Regions from separate parts of the Paenibacillus sp. sgz302190 genome, predicted to be linked through region 4. Evidence: riboswitches for the same ligand, from Rfam matches in the RefSeq annotation. Region 4 holds a riboswitch; each other region holds the start of a gene.
What was found. Region 4 has a riboswitch for cobalamin ahead of AC6RNO_RS02875 (HoxN/HupN/NixA family nickel/cobalt transporter). Riboswitches for the same ligand answer to the same signal wherever they lie in the genome.

Region 1: it holds a riboswitch for cobalamin, as region 4 does, so the genes downstream of both, nrdI (class Ib ribonucleoside-diphosphate reductase assembly flavoprotein NrdI) here and AC6RNO_RS02875 (HoxN/HupN/NixA family nickel/cobalt transporter) in region 4, are expected to answer to the same signal.
Region 2: it holds a riboswitch for cobalamin, as region 4 does, so the genes downstream of both, cobJ (precorrin-3B C(17)-methyltransferase) here and AC6RNO_RS02875 (HoxN/HupN/NixA family nickel/cobalt transporter) in region 4, are expected to answer to the same signal.
Region 3: it holds a riboswitch for cobalamin, as region 4 does, so the genes downstream of both, metE (5-methyltetrahydropteroyltriglutamate--homocysteine S-methyltransferase) here and AC6RNO_RS02875 (HoxN/HupN/NixA family nickel/cobalt transporter) in region 4, are expected to answer to the same signal.

The regions. Positions count from the first base shown of each region.
Region 1 is NZ_JBZYAO010000070.1:30-4,112, reverse strand. Features, by position in the region: gene nrdE (class 1b ribonucleoside-diphosphate reductase subunit alpha) at 1-1,484, opposite strand, end outside; gene nrdI (class Ib ribonucleoside-diphosphate reductase assembly flavoprotein NrdI) at 1,471-1,830, opposite strand; cobalamin riboswitch at 1,968-2,174, opposite strand; gene serC (3-phosphoserine/phosphohydroxythreonine transaminase) at 2,658-3,746, opposite strand; partial or broken gene AC6RNO_RS35860 (2'-5' RNA ligase family protein) at 3,887-4,083, shown strand, end outside.
Region 2 is NZ_JBZYAO010000005.1:32,125-36,883, forward strand. Features, by position in the region: gene AC6RNO_RS08220 (guanylate kinase) at 1-225, opposite strand, end outside; gene AC6RNO_RS08225 (DUF1361 domain-containing protein) at 393-1,061, shown strand; gene AC6RNO_RS08230 (hypothetical protein) at 1,076-1,306, shown strand; cobalamin riboswitch at 1,350-1,553, shown strand; gene cobJ (precorrin-3B C(17)-methyltransferase) at 1,699-3,372, shown strand; gene AC6RNO_RS08240 (CbiX/SirB N-terminal domain-containing protein) at 3,440-4,387, shown strand; gene cobK (precorrin-6A reductase) at 4,384-4,759, shown strand, end outside.
Region 3 is NZ_JBZYAO010000070.1:4,654-9,412, reverse strand. Features, by position in the region: gene trmL (tRNA (uridine(34)/cytosine(34)/5-carboxymethylaminomethyluridine(34)-2'-O)-methyltransferase TrmL) at 1-31, opposite strand, end outside; gene AC6RNO_RS35890 (response regulator transcription factor) at 176-889, shown strand; gene metE (5-methyltetrahydropteroyltriglutamate--homocysteine S-methyltransferase) at 984-3,287, opposite strand; cobalamin riboswitch at 3,434-3,643, opposite strand; gene nrdF (class 1b ribonucleoside-diphosphate reductase subunit beta) at 3,709-4,677, opposite strand; gene nrdE (class 1b ribonucleoside-diphosphate reductase subunit alpha) at 4,700-4,759, opposite strand, start outside.
Region 4 is NZ_JBZYAO010000001.1:671,482-676,240, reverse strand. Features, by position in the region: gene miaB (tRNA (N6-isopentenyl adenosine(37)-C2)-methylthiotransferase MiaB) at 1-1,306, shown strand, start outside; gene AC6RNO_RS02890 (YlbF/YmcA family competence regulator) at 1,389-1,805, shown strand; gene AC6RNO_RS02885 (phosphonate ABC transporter ATP-binding protein) at 1,923-2,657, shown strand; gene AC6RNO_RS02880 (arsenate reductase/protein-tyrosine-phosphatase family protein) at 2,654-3,124, shown strand; cobalamin riboswitch at 3,166-3,354, shown strand; gene AC6RNO_RS02875 (HoxN/HupN/NixA family nickel/cobalt transporter) at 3,374-4,177, shown strand; gene AC6RNO_RS02870 (hypothetical protein) at 4,285-4,683, opposite strand.

The DNA of each region.
Region 1 (4,083 bases), on a different contig from region 4:
TCAATCGAGAAGAAATTCATCGCCATGAAAAACGTGCGGACAAAATCTTTCGCTTCTTCGCTCTCATAACTGATCTTGTTTTTGGACAAATATCCGTGCAGGTTCATCGCACCCAGTCCGACCGAGTGCAGCTCGCGGTTCGCCTTCGCTACGCCCGGCGCGTTGGCGACCGTCGTCATATCGCTGACGGAGGTCAGCGCAATCATGCCCTCGTGCACCGATTCGCGCAGCTTTTTCAGATCCATGACATTCGCTATGTTCAAGGAAGCCAGATTGCAGCTAATATCTCTGCGAATCAGGTTCTCATCGCCGTAATCGCCGATTTCCGACGTCTCTTGCAGCTGAAAAATTTCCGTGCAAAGGTTAGACATCTTGATCGCGCCGATCTGCTTGAGCGGGTGCGCCAAATTCGCATTGCTGCGGTTCATCATGTAAGGATAGCCGGATTCCAGCTGCGTCGTGGCGATTTTTACGAGCATTTCGCGGGCGCTCATCACCGGTTTCTTTTTGACTCTAGGGTCCGCCAGCAGCGTGTCGTACATCTCGTCCATGTCCATATCGTCAAGGTGCTTGCCGTACGCTTTGTATACCGTATAAGGCGCGAACACATGCAGCGGCTGGTTCTCTTCGGCCAGTTTGTAGAACTTATTCGGCACGATCAAACCGATCGACAGCGTTTTGAGGCGCGACTTTTCGTCCGCATTGATTTTTTTGCTGTCCAAAAATTCCATGAGGTCCCATCCGAAGATGTTGTAATACGCCGCTCCGGAACCTTTACGCTGGCCCATCTGATCCGCATAGGAAAAAGCGTCCTCCATAAGCTTGAGCACCGGCATAATGCCTTTGGCCGCACGCTCGACGCCTTTGATCGACTCTCCGCGGCCGCGCAGCTTGGACAGATTGACGGCCACGCCGCCGCCGATTTTGGACAGCTGCATGCACGTGCCCAGCACATAGTTAATCGAATTCAGCGAATCGTCCATCTCCAGCAGGAAGCAGGATACCATCTCGCCCCTGCGGCTTTTGCCGGCATTCAAAAACGTCGGCGTCGCAGGCTGCAGCCGCTGTTCCATCATCGATTTCGCCAACTGTTTCGCCGTTTCCGCATCGCCGCGACCCAAGTAAAGCGCCACAATCGCGACCCGGTCCGCATAATGCTCAAGATAAAGGGTTTTATCGTCACTGCGCAAAGCGTAATCCGTATAAAACTTCGAAGCCGCCATATACGAGGAGAATTCGAAGTTATATTCGTGAGTGATTTTGTATGTATCTTCAACTTCGGATGCGGAATATTTCTCGTAAACATCCTCGTAAAAGTTGTTATCTATCATGTAACGAACCTTCGAAGCCGTATCGGCAAAATGAAGGCTGTTGCGGTTCACTTCTTCCATAAATTCGTGCACGGCTTCCCGGTCTTTCTCCAATTGAAAAAAGCCGTCGACACCGCGCTGCATGATCTGGTTGTTTAACTCAATATGCCGCAATTGCGTGCACCTCCTGAACAAATCGCTGAACATCCTGCCGGGTTCCGGACAGTTCAAACTTGCCGAGCACAGGCACGCCGTAACGCTCGGCGATGCGGTCCGCGCTCTTTGCGAATCCATCTCCCCAATTCCGGTTCCCGCTGGCCGCTACGCCTTGGAGCCTAGGATGGTTCCGCTCCAAAAAGTGTGCGACTTTCTCCGGAATTTGACCAAAGCCTGTCGTATAGGTGACAAGCACGAAAGGTTCATCCATCTTCATCGCCTCTTCAATTTGAACCGCAGGCAAATTTAATTTTTTAATAAATCTGCGGACATTTCCCGTCTTGGAATCGTAAGCAATCAGCATGGGATTTCGTCTCCTTCTGTCAAAACCATTAAAATGGCGCATTCGGCAAAAAGAAGGACCGAATACGCCACAGGAACATGCGAACATAACGCCTGCCACTGGAGTGGGAGTCTGGACACCTTCCTATCTGCCGTAGGGGTGATTCTTACGAATAGGCAGGTCTCCTGGCTTGGGATCATCATTCCCATCCGCCTTCCCGGCTTTCCTATCGGAGCAAGCCAGTGGCAATCGGATGAAAACTCCTCCTGAACAGTGGCGGGACCGCGCCGGATTTGCACCGGACTTCCCTATTAAGCTTCGTGCGTGTCTCTAGAACGCGAAGCACCTATCCATCACGAGATATAGTTGATAGATTTCAATTTATATCAAGATATAGTGTTTGTCAATGAGCAAATCCGACTATCAAACCTCGAAAATCTCTCATTTCGGAAGCCTCGTTCAGCTATAAAAAACGGCAAAAAATATGTGGATAAAAGGCGTGAAATGGCAAAATAAGGAACGTCATTTTCGGCTGTTCCTTGTCCGGCGCGGGCTAAATCGGAGTCCTGATTTCATCATTCAGAGCAATGCGCTGGGGATATTCGCTTGCAAATCTGGGGATAAACTGGGGATAATCCGGTACGAAAGTGGTGCACCAAAAACAAAAAAATAGGTCCATGCCAGCATCCTCATAGGCCTTTAGGACCCCCATGCAACAACAACGGGACGAAGCCCTCTCTACCAAATAAATCCAATTTCATGCCAAAACACCAAACAAAGCTATCCAGGGACGGAACAACGCCCTGAATAGCTTTAAAAATTGAATGATACAAGTCCAGCCGGTCGATTTATCCGTTGCGCTTTTGGAAATCGGCCATAAAGTCAGCCAACGCTTTGCAGGAAGCATATGTCACCGCGTTGTAAGTCGAAGCTCTTAATCCGCCTACGCTGCGATGGCCTTTCAAACCGACAAAGCCGTTCTGCTCGGACTCTTTAATAAATTTCTTCTCAAGCTCCTCATCCTGCAGACGGAACGTCACGTTCATCATCGAACGGCTGCCCGCATCGACCGGACTGCGGTAGAAGCCTCCGCTTTGATCGATCGCGCTGTAGATCAGGCCTGTTTTTTCGAGGTTGTTTTTTTCGATGGCCGCAAGTCCGCCCTGCTCTTGAATCCATTTCAGCACAAGGTTTACCATGTAGATGGAGTACACCGGCGGCGTATTATACAACGAGTTGTTTTTGCCATGGATTTCATAGCGCAGCATCGTTGGAATGGTTTTTGGCAAATCCTGGAGCATGTCCTCTTTCAGGATAGCGACGGTAACGCCGGACGGACCGAGGTTTTTTTGCGCGCCCGCGTAGATCATGCTGAATTTCGACACATCGACAGGACGGCTCAAAATGTCGCTGGACATATCGGCGATCAGCGGCACGCTGCCTGTGTCCGGAAAGCTTTGGAACTGCGCCCCTTCGATCGTTTCATTGGAAGTGAGGTGCAAATAGGCTGCATCCGGATGAATGTTGATTTCGCTTAAATCCGGAATTTTCATAAACTTTTGCTCTTTCGAGCTGGCTGCGATGGACACTTCGCCGAACAATCCCGCTTCCTGAACCGCTTTCTCCGCCCAAGCGCCGGTCAGAACATAGCTGCCCACTTTGCCCTGTTTGAGGAAGTTCATCGGAATCATGGCAAACTGCGTGCTCGCACCGCCTTGCAGAAATTGCACCTGATACCCTTCCGGAATGCCGAAAATTTGTTTGAGCAGCTGCTGAGTTTCGTTGTGGACCTGCTCATATTCCGCGCTGCGGTGGGAGATTTCCATAATCGACATGCCGATTCCTTTAAATTCGACAAGCTCCTCCTGCGCCTTTTGCAGCACTTCGAGCGGAAGCGCCGCAGGCCCCGCATTAAAATTATACGCACGATTGCTCATGAATAACCCACCTTTGCTTAATATACTATGGTTATGATAGCAAGATTCGCCTCACGCATCAAGTAAAACCTCTGCTGGACATGCTAAGCTTTAAGTCCGCATGTCAAACGGCACCAATACAAAGCTCTAGGAGGAATAGTATGTCTCTTCAAAATTTTTCCGCCGACCCGTACCGGCTGTTCGTCGGCATCCGTCTCCCCGACGCGTCCAAAGCGGCGCTGGACGCGTGGAAAGGCAGCGCTCAGGAGAAGCTGCCTTTTCACAAGTGGACGCATCCGCAGGACGTCCACATTACGCTTTGCTTCCTCGGCGACGCCTCCGCCGGGACTGCGGAAGC
Region 2 (4,759 bases), on a different contig from region 4:
CGTCTGAAAAAATTCACCGTTAATATCCGCATCGATGAACGCTTTCCGTGAAATGAATTTGTAATCTCTGCCTTCGATTTCTTTAGGTCTTGGAGTTCGTGTTGTGTAAGATGCAACCGATGAGAAGCCGAGCTCTTTGGCAATTTGGTGCGCAATTGTTTTGCGACCGGAACCGCTTGTGCCTGTGAACACAAAGATCAATCCGCCGGTTTGCTGTCCGCCCATAATGAATCCTCCTCCAAATATGAAATTTTGAAAGCGATATCGTGATAGTTTTATTATAGTACGAATATTCGGAAAATTAAAGAGAGAATTCGTGTTTCATAGATTGTGCGGTATAATAGAAACGTCGAAAGGAGCTGTTCCTGCTGAATTTCAAAATATATGTGCAAATGAATCGGGCATTGTTTTACTTGGTCGGTATGCTTGCGGTCGCGTCAGCGGCTTGTACGGCGCTGCTGCTGGTCCGTATTTACGGGTCGTCGGGCAGCTTTCTGTACAGATGGTTGATTGCGCCGAATTTGATGCTGGCCTGGATTCCGCTTGCGGCGGCGCTGGCCGTTCGTTACTGGTGGCATATGAAGCAAACATTCCGCATCAGACTGCTGATCGGATTGCTGGTATGGCTCCTGTTTTTGCCGAATGCTCCGTATATGTTGACGGATCTGGTGCATTTGACATATTTGAAATCGTCGGTTCCCGTACATTTTGACGTATTGCTGAACGCTTTTACCGCGATTATTGCCCTTTGGGTCGGCTTGTTTGCCTTCTATCTCGTGCACGAAATATGGTTGGGACTGCTTCGCCCGGCCGCAAGCTGGATGTTGGCCGGCGTCTTGCTGCTGCTGTGCAGCGTTGGCGTGTTTTTGGGCCGCTTTTTGCGGTATAACAGCTGGGATTTTTTCCGCAAGCCCTGGGCGATCGCGCAAGATTCCATAAAGCTGCTGGAGCAGCGGGATGCGCTCGTTTTTATCGGCGTGTTTATGCTGGTTCTTAGCTGTTTGTACCTTGTTTTTTACGCTTCTGTCCGGTATCGGGCCGCCGCAAAGAACGTTCGTTAAGAAGGAGAGTTTTCATGCCCAAATATGCAAATCTAAGTATCGAGGCAACGCAATTTTTGCAAAATAAAACAGGCAGCACTCACCTGGAATGTTATACATACATCGATCCGGAGCGGACGGAAGAAAGTTTTTTTGTCGTGCGTACGACGAACAAAGTGATTCATGTCGGCTTTTCCGAAATTGCGTACGATCCGGCCGATTACAAGAGTTTGCTGGAAGGTCTCTACCGCTCTGTCTATGAATAATTGCATGGACAATGCATACGATTGATGATAGGATGATTTTAATTGCATATGGATGGAACCAGGTGCTGAATGATACGTTTCATTCAGTTAAAAGGGAAGTCCGGTGAGAATCCGGCACGGACCCGCCACTGTAACGATCGGGCTTTGGAGCAAAGCCTCTCCTTGGCAGCATGTCACTGGGCAATACCCGGGAAGACGCCGGGAGTATGATCGAAGTCAGGAGACCTGCCCGGTTTGAACGACACTTTTGCCCTACGAGGAATTAGGGTGTGTTAGAGGGCGGTTGCTCCTGTGCTTATTGAAAAGACGTTCAAACCAGGCATTTCTAACATGATGTTGTGTTGGAAATGCTTTTTTATTCGTGCAAAAGGTTTTTAGAAAGGGTGATTGCTATGCCGGGGAAATTGCTCGTCATCGGTTTCGGGCCGGGAAGTTTCGAACATATTACGAAGCGGGCGCGCGAGGCTATTCAAGAAAGTGAAATCATCATCGGCTACAATACATATGTCGATCTTATATCCGGCTTGATTTCGGAACAACAAATTGTAAGAACCGGAATGACGGAGGAAGTGAGCCGGGCGCAAGAGGCGGTCAGACAAGCGAAGCTGGGGAAAAAGGTAGCGGTCATCTCAAGCGGAGACGCCGGTGTGTACGGGATGGCCGGCCTTGTCTACGAAGTGTTGATGGAGCAAGGGTGGACGCCAGCGGGCGGCGTCGAAGTTGAAATCATCCCCGGCATCTCGGCCATCAATTCCGCTGCATCCTTGCTGGGCGCGCCTATTATGCACGATGCGTGCACGATCAGCTTGAGCGACCATTTGACGCCGTGGGAGCTTATTGCAAGGCGGGTGGAAGCCGCGGCGCAGGCGGATTTTGTCATTGCGCTGTACAACCCGCGCAGCGGAAGAAGGACGCGGCAAATCGTCGAGACGCAGCGCATTTTGCTTCAGCACCGTTCGCCGCAAACGCCGGTCGGCATCGTCAAGAGCGCATACCGGGATCGGGAGCACGTCGTCGTAACGACGCTGGCCGATATGCTGAATCATGATATCGGGATGCTGACAACGATTATTATCGGCAACTCGGCGACCCAAAATTATGACGGCCTGCTGATAACCCCGCGGGGGTATCAGCGCAAATATACGCTGGGCGCGGAGACGCAGCCGCTCAAGCCGCATCAGCGGCTGCGGGCCGAGGCGGAGCCTTGGGCGCTCGCGCAGGAGGAAGAGGCTCCGGCCGAAGACCGGAGCGAAAGCGCGGGAGCCGCAGCCGGCGGAGAGCCGGCCGTTCGGCAGGCAGCGCAAGCGGCGGCCCAAGCCAGCAGCCCTTTGCAGCTGGCGATGGAGGCGCTGGAGCTGGTTTCCCGGGGCAGCGGCGGCGCTGCGGGGGCTTTGGAGCCGATGGCGTTTACCGCGACAAAGTCGATCTTTGAATTTGCGGTAAGCCCGGGGATCGCAAATAAACGGTTGAGCGCGGCGCAGTTATGCGCGCTGGGCGAAATCGTCGGCGACAGGGGCGACATCGAATATTCGCCGCACCATCAATTGATCGTCCGCATCCAGACGGACAATCCGCAGGATATCACTTCCGAGCTGAGCGAGCTCGGCCTCATGCTTTCGCCGATCGGCGACGTTGCGCAGATTAAAGCCTGCGACTTTTGCAATCTGGAAAAAGGGGAATCGATTCCTTATGCGGAGGCGCTGCATCAAAGAATCGGCAATCTGGAGGTACCGAAGGAGCTGAAAATCGGCTTCAACGGCTGCGGCATGGCTTGCTATGGCGCGGTGCAGCAGGATATCGGCATCGTATACCGGAAGGAAAAGTTCGATTTGTTTTTGGGAGGCAAAACCGTCGGCAGAAACGCGCATCCGGCCCAACCGGTAGCGGAAGGCATCGATCCGTCGGAGCTCGTCGAGCAGGTCGTCAGAATTGTCGAGCGGTACAAGCGGGAAGGGCATCCGAACGAGCGGTTCCACAAGTTTTTTAAACGCGTTAAAGAAATAGAAGGCTACCGCCACCAGGAAGCGCAAGGATTCGTCATTGAAAACGCCGTCTGCGGCGATTAGAACGTTATACCAGCATGTTCGTTTTTTATGGATAGAGCACGGTGAAGTTTTGGGAGGGGATAAAGACATGAATGCTGTCTTGTTTGTAGGGCACGGAAGCCGGGATGAGGAAGGCAATGAGGAGGTCCGGCAGTTTATTGCGGAAATTGCCGGGAAGATGGACGGTTTTATCGTAGAGACTTGTTTCCTTGAATTCGTCGAGCCGACCATCGCTCAAGGAATCGATCGCTGTATCGAGCTTGGCGCGGACCGGGTTGTGGTCATACCTATTATTTTATTTGCGGCCGGTCATGCCAAAATTCATATTCCCGCGGCGATTGACGAGGCTAAGCGGAAATACCCGCATATCGGGTTTACATACGGCAGACCGATCGGCGTACACGATCAAATTTTGGACATTTTAACGTCCAGAGTGCAGGATTCCGGCGTTCGGCTGGAGAATGAGCTGGAGGACACGGCGTTTTTGATCGTCGGCCGGGGCAGCAGCGATCCGGATGCCAACAGCGATCTGTTCAAAATTTCCAGGCTGCTTTGGGAACGGCTGAAAGTAAAATGGGTGGAGACGGCTTTTATCGGCGTTACCGCTCCGCTGATGGATGACGGCGTGGAACGATGCATCAAGCTCGGCGCCAAAAAAGTAATTATTTTGCCTTATTTTCTTTTTACAGGCATTTTGATTCAGCGGATGGAGGAAATGGTGGAAGGATACCGCCGGCAGTATCGGGAGCAGGAATTTCATTTGGCTCCTTACTTCGGCTTCCATCCGCTGCTGCAGGAAATTTTGATCGGCCGGGCGCTGGAAGCGGTGCAGGACGAGGTTAAAATGAACTGCGACATGTGCCAATACCGTCTAGAGGCGATGAAGCATATCGATCACCATCATCATCACGACCATGACCATGATCACGGACATCACCATCACCATGATCATGATCACGACCATCATCATCACGATCACGATCATCATCATGACCACGACCATGAGCACGAGCACGCGGGAGGAACGAAGCGATGATACTCGTTTTAGCGGGCACAAGCGATGCCAGGGAGCTGGCGCTGCGGATCCGGTCAGCCGGGCATGCCGTGCTGACGACGGTCGTCACGGAGAGCGCCGCCAAAAGCATGGAAGCCGCAGGGCTGCCCGTGCTGACAGGCAGGCTGACAGCCGAGGATATGCGGCGGTTGATTGCCGACAAGGGCGTTCGCGTCGTAGCGGACGCCACGCATCCTTTTGCCGAGGAGGTGTCGAAGAACGCCATGGCCGCGGCGCAAGCTGCGCAAGTTCCGTATGTGCGGTTCGAGCGGCAAAGTCTTGCCTACGAGCAGAGCGCGCTCGTCACGATCGTGGACGACTACAAGCAGGCCGCTGAGGCCGCCGCGCAAAAAA
Region 3 (4,759 bases), on a different contig from region 4:
CTGGTTCGACCAGCACGATATGAAAAGCCATTTCCGTCAAATTCACCTCACATTATATCCTATTATAAGAGCAGCAGGAAATCAATTTAACACAGGGATAACTTTATCTTAATATGTCGTTGATAGAATACCTTCATAATAGACTTATCATTCGATTAAAGGAGCCGACATATCGATGAAAAGAAAAATATTAGTTGTGGATGACGAGCCGTCCATTTCGATGCTTATAGAATTCAACTTGAAACTGGTAGGATACGAAGTACAGTGCGTTTACGACGGCGAAGCCGTATTTGAAGCTATCCAGACGTTCCGTCCGGATTTGATCGTATTGGATCTGATGCTGCCCAAAATGGACGGTTTCCAGGTTTGCCGCAAGCTGAGAAACCAAAACAATCTCGTGCCGATCATTATGCTGACCGCTATGCAGGACTTGACCGACAAAATCGCCGGATTGGACAACGGAGCGGACGATTATATGACCAAACCGTTCAGCCCGCAGGAGCTGATCTCCCGCATCCAGGCTATTATGCGGCGCGTGCAGGCGCTGCCGTCCACGAACGAGAACGCGCCTATGCACATCGGCCAGATTACGATCCGCTCGGATCAGCGCGAAGTTACGGTCAGCGGCACTCCGATCGAGCTGACGCCCAAAGAGTTCGAACTGCTGCTCTTCCTTTGCAAGCACCGCGGGAAAGTGCTCAGCCGCCAGCAGCTGCTGCACGGCGTATGGGACTACCACTTCCTCGGCGATACGCGGATTGTCGACGTTCACATCTCCCATTTGCGCGATAAAATCGAGAACAATGCGCGCAACCCCGAATATATCGTCACGATTCGCAACGTCGGCTACAAGCTGACCGAGCCTGCCGTGAAGGAATCGCTTGCCTAGCCGCAACTGGCGCATCCCCCTCATGAACGAAAAAGCACCCCCAGCTCTCTTTACCGGAGAGGTTGGAGGTGCTCTTTTTTACTTTTGCCGTCTATTAAGCCCGAACCGATTCGCTAAATGCTTCGCGCGCCTGACGGGCCGCTTCCACCATATGCCGCAGAGAGGCTTCCGTCTCTTCCCACTTCCGCGTTTTCAGGCCGCAATCGGGATTGATCCAAAACAATTCCGGCTGCAGCGCCCGGAGCGCCCGCCCGATCATCTCGGTCATTTCCTCCGCTTGCGGCACGCGCGGACTGTGAATGTCGTACACGCCCAGACCGATGCCGTGATCGTAGCCCTGCAGCTCAAAGCTTGAGATCAGCTCGCCGTGGCTGCGGGACGTTTCAATCGAGATCACGTCCGCATCCAATGCGCGTATGGAATCGATCATATCATGGAACTCGCAGTAGCACATGTGGGTATGAATTTGCGTCGTATCCTTGACGCTGGAAGTGGCGATGCGGAACGCTTTGACCGCCCATTCCAAATAACTCTGCTGATCCTTCGCCTTCAGCGGCAAGCCCTCTCTGAGCGCCGGCTCGTCAACCTGAATCATCTCGATGCCTGCGCTCTCCAACGCTTTAACTTCCTTCCGCAGCGCCAGCGCGATCTGGTTCGCCACCTGTTCGCGGCTCAAATCGTCTCTGACGAACGACCAGTTCAAAATCGTGATCGGCCCGGTCAGCATGCCTTTAACCGGAAGAGCCGTCAGCGACTGGGCATAGGCGCTTTCCTTCACCGTCATCGGCGCCGCGAATGCGACATCCGCGTAAATGACGGGCGGCTTGACGCAGCGGGAGCCGTACGATTGCACCCAGCCGTTCTGCGTAAAGGCGAAGCCGTCCAGCTTCTCGCCGAAATATTCCACCATGTCCGTGCGTTCGAACTCACCATGGACGAGCACATCCAGGCCGATCTCTTCCTGGATCTTGATGCAGCTGGCGATCTCCTGATCGATGAACGCTTCGTACTTCGCCGTGTTCAGCTCGCCCTTCCGCCATTTCAGGCGGGCGCTGCGTACCTCCGGCGTCTGCGGGAAACTGCCGATCGTCGTCGTCGGCAGCAGCGGAAGCTTCCAGTGAGCGGCTTGCAGCGCAAAGCGCTCGGCAAACGGCAGACCGCGCGTATGCGAGACTACCTCAAGCCCGGCCAACTGCGCGGCTACATCCTGGCGGTTCCGCTCAGGCAGCGCGCGGAAGCCGGCAAGCGCCTCCCGGTTCCACTGCCACTCGGCCGCAGCGGATTCCTGTCCGCCTGCGAGCGCCTGGCCGAGCAGCCTCAGTTCGACCAGCTTCTCGTTGGCGTAAGCAAGCGCCTGCTTTAATGCGGCGGGAAGCTTCGTTTCCCGCACAACGGTTACAGGCACATGCAGCAGGCTGCAGGACGGCTGGAGCACCAGCCGCTCGTGCGGTACGTGTGCCGCAAGCTTTTGCGCCAGCAGCAGCTTCGCTTCCAGGTCGGCGCGCCATATGTTGCGCCCGTCGATAATGCCGGCGCCAAGACGCTTGTCGGCCGGAAATCCGTGCGCCTCCACAGCCCGTAAATTGGCCCCGCCATCGTGCACGAAATCCAGTCCGATGCCTTGAACAGGCAAGCGGACCACCCGCTCATAATGCTCGACCGCCTCAAAATACGTCTGCAGCATCACGTTCAACCCCGGCACTTCCCGATGGATGGCGCCGTAAATTTGCTCCACAAGCTCAAGTTCCTCCGCGGACGGATTCGTCGTCAAGGCGGGCTCATCGATCTGCACCCAAGCGACGCCTTCTTGCGCCAGTTCCTTCAACACCTGCAAATAGACCGGCAAAAACTGCCCGACTTTCTCGCCGAGCCGCGAAGCCGCGAACCCCTTCGACAGCTTGAGGAACGTGTACAGCCCGACCAGCACAGGTTTGCCTTCGACGTCCGCCCTGGACTTGGCAAAGCGGTACGCCTCCAGCGGTTTGTTGTATGTTAACGTTGGTGCGTCCTCCCCGATTTCCGGGACGATGTAGTGATAATTCGTATTAAACCATTTTGTCATTTCACAGGCCGCGCCCTGACTGTTCCCGCGCGCCATCGCGAAATAAGTGGCAAGCGGCACGCACCCTCCCGAATGCGCGAACCTCGCCGGAACGATACCGAACATGACCGCCATATCCAGCATCGAATCGTAATAAGTGAAATCGCCTACCGGGATTTCGTCCAGCCCCGCATATTTTTGAAATTGCACATGCGCGAGCTGGATCCGCTCCATCTCCGCCACTAAGTCCTGCTCGCTTATTTTACCGGACCAGAACGCCTCCAGCGCTTTTTTCCATTCCCGGTCCTCACCGATTCTCGGATATCCCAAATTGCCAATTTTTATTGCACCAGCCACTTAAGCTCGCCTCCGTTTTCCTTATTTGTACTTTCTGAGCGGAACACAAAAAAGACGTCGTTCCCTCAAAAAGACAAAGGGAAAGACGCCTCGCGATTATACTTATCGGTTGCCATCTAACACCTCCCTATCTCCCGTAGGTAAAAGCAGTGTCGTTGAAACAGGCAGGTCTCCTGGCTATCAGCGTCATCATCGGCAGCAGCCTTCCCGGTTATTCATTCAACCAGTGGCGATGTTTGCTGCGACTCTTCTGTTACAGTGGCGGGACCGCGTCGGCTTTGCACCGAACTTCCCTTTTAAACTCAAGCCCAAGAACGATTCATTCGGGCGAGAGCACCTGTCTCCACAATATGCAATTGTCTGCTTACATTCGATACAATGTATAACTATACATGAATATTAATTTTTATACAAGCTTTTCTTACAAATTGTCAAAAACAAAATCGTCGTCATTCAGCGGCTCCACATGAATCGTGCGAACGTAGCCGTTGCCTTTTTTGGAGAAAAAGTCGTGCTGCTTCGTCTTGGTGCTGAGTCCGTTCAGCACGATCGGATTGATCTCCTCTTCCGGGAATGCAGGGTCGAGCCCGAGATTCATAAACGCCTTGTTCGCGTTATAACGCAGGAACGCCTTCACTTCCCGGTCCAGGCCGATCGCGCTGTACAGATCCTCCGTGTACCCTTCCTCATTCGCATGAAGCTCCTTCAGAAGCGCGGTCAAAGTCTCGTAAGCCTCGTCCTGCTCCTGCGGCGTCAGCTCCTCGTACACTTCCTGGGCAAGCACGCCCACATACAGCCCGTGAATGCTTTCGTCGCGCAAAATCAGATCGATGATTTCGCCGCTGCTAGTCATCTTGCCTTGGCCGGCCAAATACAGCGGATAGAAAAAGCCGCTATAGAACAAATAGCTTTCAAGCAGCACGGATGCCGCCATAGCCAAATACAGATCCTTGCGGGTGTGAATGCCGTCGTAATATTTGGCAATCGTATTCGCCTTGAACTGCAAATACGGATTTCGCTCCACCCAGAGGAAAATGTCGTTGATCTCCTCCGTCGTAGACAGCGTCGTAAAAATGCTGCTGTACGATTTGGCGTGAATTTGCTCCATCATGCCCATGAAGCTGAGCACCGCTTTGCGCTGCAGCCCGTCCACATGCTCCAAAATTCTTGGCATCCCTACGCCGCCCTGCATCGTATCGAGCAGCGTAAGCCCGCCCAGCACTTTCATATACAGGTCGCGCTCCGCTTCGTTCAGCGTCATCCAGGACATTTTATCGTCAGACAGAGGAATTTCTTCGTCCGTCCAAAACTGCATAATATTTTGATTCCAGAACGTGATCGTAAAATCGTCGTCAGGCCGGTTCCAGTTGACGGCTCTCTTGGTGGTCATCTTGTATTCATTCCCCTTCCCGTTACACCGAACAGCTGACGCACTCTTCAACGGAGAGCTGGTTCGTCCGCGTGTAATAGAG
Region 4 (4,759 bases):
TCAGATGAACGAGCATGATACCGAAGTGATGAAGGGCATGCTGGAGCAAATGGGCTACCAATCTACCGAAGACAAGTACCAGGCCGATGTTATTTTGCTCAACACCTGCGCGATCAGAGAGAACGCGGAAGACAAAGTGTTCGGCGAGCTTGGGCACTTGAAAGCTCTTAAGGCTGAGAAGCCGGGACTTGTTCTTGGCGTATGCGGCTGCATGTCTCAAGAGGAAGCGGTTGTCAACCGGATTATGCAAAAGCACGCTTTTGTCGATCTGATTTTTGGCACGCACAATATTCATCGCCTGCCGACTTTGCTGAGGGACGCTTTTTTCAACAAAGAAATGGTTGTCGAGGTTTGGTCCAAGGAAGGCGACATCGTCGAGAATTTGCCCAAGAAGCGGGAAGGAATCCGGGCTTGGGTGAATATTATGTATGGCTGCGACAAGTTTTGCACGTACTGCATCGTTCCTTATACACGCGGTAAAGAGAGAAGCAGAAAGCCGCAGGACGTCCTTGCCGAGGTGAGGGATCTGGCACGTCTCGGTTTTCAGGAGATCACGCTGCTCGGTCAAAATGTGAACGCATACGGCAAAGATTTCGAGGATATGTCGTATTCGTTTGCCGATTTGATGAACGATATCCGGAAGATCGACGTGCCGCGGATTCGATTCACGACTTCGCATCCCCGGGATTTTGACGATCATTTGGTGGAAGTGTTGGGCACAGGCGGCAATTTGGCCGAGCACATTCATTTGCCTGTCCAATCGGGGAATACGGAAGTTTTGAAAAAAATGAGCCGCAAGTATTCCCGGGAACAATATTTGGAACTGGTTCGCAAAATTAAAACGGCGATACCGGGTGCCGTATTGACGACGGATATTATCGTCGGTTTCCCCGGCGAAACGGACGAGCAGTTTGAGGATACGCTTTCCTTGGTAAAGGAAGTGGAGTTTGACTCCGCGTTCACATTTATCTACTCGCCTCGCGAAGGTACGCCGGCGGCGGGCATGGAAGATAACGTGCCAATGGACGTTAAGAAACAGCGCTTGTACCGCCTGAACGAATTGCTTAACACATACAGCAAATTAAGCAACGAGAAGCTGCAGGGTGAAATTGTGGAAGTATTGGTCGAAGGGGAGAGCAAGAACAACCCGGACGTCCTTGCCGGACGCACCCGGACCAATAAGCTGATTCATTTTACGGGATCTAAGGATTTGTACGGTAAATTGATTCATGTCCGAATCACTCATGCGCAGACTTGGGTGCTGAAAGGCGAAATCGTGGAAGCGCCGCTAAAGATGTCCATATAAAATGATTTGTCAATAGTGAGGTTGAAGATTGGAGCGTGCAGTCGTGTCGGAACATAGTCACCATCATCCCCATGCGTTTGAAATGGAGCATTATACGAATACGGAATTAATTGTTCGTGAGGATATTTTGGCCAAAGCGAAAGAGCTTGCGGAACTGCTGACGACTTCGAACGAGGTGCAGTTTTACCAGCAAGCGGAGAAAAAAATTTCCGGTAATGAGCATATTCAAAAGCTGATCAGTGGAATCAAGAAAAAGCAAAAGGAAATCGTCGCTTTCGAGAAGTTTCAAAACGCCAAAATGGTGGATAAAATCGAGAAAGAGATCGATGAATTGCAGGATGAGCTGGACGGGATTCCTATCGTGAGCGAATTTAAACAGTCTCAGGAAGACATTAACTATTTGCTTCAGCTTGTCATGTCGGTCGTCCGCGATACGATTTCGGATAAAATCAATGTGGAAGCGGGCCAAGCGTCGAGTCCGAGCAGCTGCAGCGAATAAAGTGAATGAAACCGAAAATCGCCCTCTTGTCAGGCCAGATGCCGCTAGATGGGCGATTTTTGCCAATAGCTTACGGGTTCAAGTTCATGTTGAGCACAATGTTAAGGAGACGGTGTCATGATCACGGTACGAAATTTAAGCAAAGTTTATCCGCCGGACAATAAAGTGCTGTCTCAGATCAGCTTTCGCGTCGATGAAGGGGAATTCATCGCAGTGGTGGGAGGGAGCGGCAGCGGGAAAACGACGCTGCTGCGCTGCATCAGCCACCAGGAAAAATGGACGTCCGGCCAGCTCATCTACCAGTCGAACGATATTACGACGCCCGGGCTGTTGGATCGATGGAAGCTCGGCAAAGATTTCGCTTTTCTTGAGGAAAAGCCGGCGTTGAATAGAAATAAAAGCGCTATCAAGAATGTCATGATGGGGAAATTTTATCAAACGCCGATCCGTATTTTAACGGGAGCCGTTTCACGCGATGAGCATGTTATCGGGATGGACTATTTGGAAAAAGTAGGCTTGCTCGACAAAGGCGATAAAAAAATTAGCCAATTAAGCGGCGGCGAGCAGCAAAGGGTTGCGATCGCGAAAGCGCTCATCCATGGACCTAAAGTGCTGGTCGCCGACGAGCCGGTGTCGGGCCTGGATCCGAAAGCGACGGAATACATCATGAACGACTTGCGATCCTTATGCAAGGAAAGCAATTTGACGGTCATCGCCGCGCTGCACCAGGTCGAGCTCGCGGAGCGGTACGCAACGCGGATTTGGGGATTGGCGGAAGGCAAAATCGTACTTGACATCCCTGCCAGAGGGCTTACGATGCGAGAAAAACAGCTTATTTTCGGTGCGCCATGATTCAAGTGCTATTCGTATGCTTGGGCAATATTTGCCGCTCGCCTATGGCTGAGGCTGTTTTTCGCCATAAAGTGAAGCAGGCCGGCCTGGATGGGCGTATCGTTGTTGATTCCGCGGGCACGGGGGACTGGCACACCGGAGAGCGGCCGCATCAGGGAACGAAACGAATTTTGGACCGTCACCGCATCGATCATCACGGACTGACTGCCAGGCAAGTGAAGGCAGGCGATTTTGAACAGTTTACATATATCATTGCCATGGATGACAGCAACATAACGAATTTAAAATCGTTTGCTCCGGATGCACATAGCGCCTCCATTCATAAACTGTTGGAATTTGCCCCGGATAAGGGCGGCGGCAACGTCCCCGACCCATACTACACAGGCAATTTTGAAGAAGTGTACGAGATGGTCGACAGCAGCTGCGAGCGCCTTCTCGCTTTTATCCGAAGCAGGGAAGGCATATAGCCTAGCCTCGGACGTCCTGAAAATTGCGCGTTTTTTACAACCAAATACGTTTACGGCCAGGTGCCCTTGCCAAGCAAGGGGTAACAGGGAATCGGGTGCAACTCCCGAGCGGTCCCGCCGCTGTAACCGGGGAGCCTTCTTCAATAACGTCACTCAGCCGCATGCTGGGGAAGACTGAAGAGAGGCATTGATCCGGGAGCCAGAAGACCTACCTATCCGTACACCTTAAAATGCCTTCGGAGAAAAGGAATGGTGAGTACATTGTCAACCGTATCGCTTATTTTTCTTGTTTTTGCTTTGGGATTGCGTCATGGCTTGGACGCGGATCATTTGGCTTTTATTGACGGACAAACCCGCTATAATTGGCGGATGGGAAGCCCGATCGCCCGCTGGGTAGGCACTTTGTTTTCTTTTGGCCATGGGGCGGTAGTGGCCAGTATGGCGATTGTTTTGGGGATGTTCATCAAAGATTTTGAGTTTCCCGATTACTTCGATACTTTCGCAACATGGATTTCGATATTGTCGCTTTTCCTCATTGGAACGATCAATATTTATAATCTTCTGCGTTCGAAATACAAAAACGAGAGCTTTCAAATTAAAGGATACAAAGGGAAATTTATCGATAAAGTCGCCAAAGGGACAACCAATCCTTTTTTAATTATTTTGGTAGGCGCGATTTTCGCATTGGCTGCCGAAACGATTAGCCAAACGTCTGTTTGGGCGATTGCCGCAAGCAATAAAATCGAATACATGCCCGTTATTTTGGGGCTTGTGTTTATGTTCGGGATGATGCTGACCGATACGCTGGATTCGCTGATTGCTTACCGGATGATTCATCATTCCGGAAAGCTGGGGCAGTCGGCTTCAAGGCTGATCGGATGGGTGATCGTCATTCTTGCTTACGGGGTTTCGTTCTACGAAGCTTTTACGTTTTTCAATCCGTGGGCCGAACTCGATTTCGAAATCGTCGGCATCGGCATCTTTGTATTTTTACTGCTTTGCTTCGTGTTCGTCACGATACGTGCCAAACAGGAATCGCGTTCGCTCAGTTAGCGACGGCTGCGGAACGTTCCGCGGAAACCGCTGTTGACGAAAAGGCATCTTTACCCTACCGGATGAGGGGAAGATGCCTTTTTTGCCTTTTTCGCATGCATGAGTATTTACAGTGCTGTTAACCCGGCGTTCTGCACGCACTCGGATATCGCCTGAAGCATACTCTTATGAATCGGAATGATAACATCCGTAGGTCCCAGAAGGAAAATTCCGCTTCTGTTATGAACGGTCGCTTTGTGAACATAAATTCTAAAGTGCTCCGAACCGGGAGTGAGTGAAGCGGACTCCTGATTCTTGGATCGCGCATTGACAAAAGTGATTGCTTTCATAGCTCCCACGTCATAGGGCACGATGCTGATCATATCTTCAAGCTTGAAGTAATAATTCACGTGCGGCTTATGAAGGACCAGTTCTCTCGTGGAAACCGTCAGCCCGTAATCCTTCTTTTTGTGGGACATCTTAAGATCGCCCTCAAGCGATTTGATCTGAATAAAATCCGGATTCATGGGACAGCCTCCTTCGCTATTCTGCTGATCGCTATTCTATCAGAATACCACAATCCGGCGGACTTGTTAACGGAAG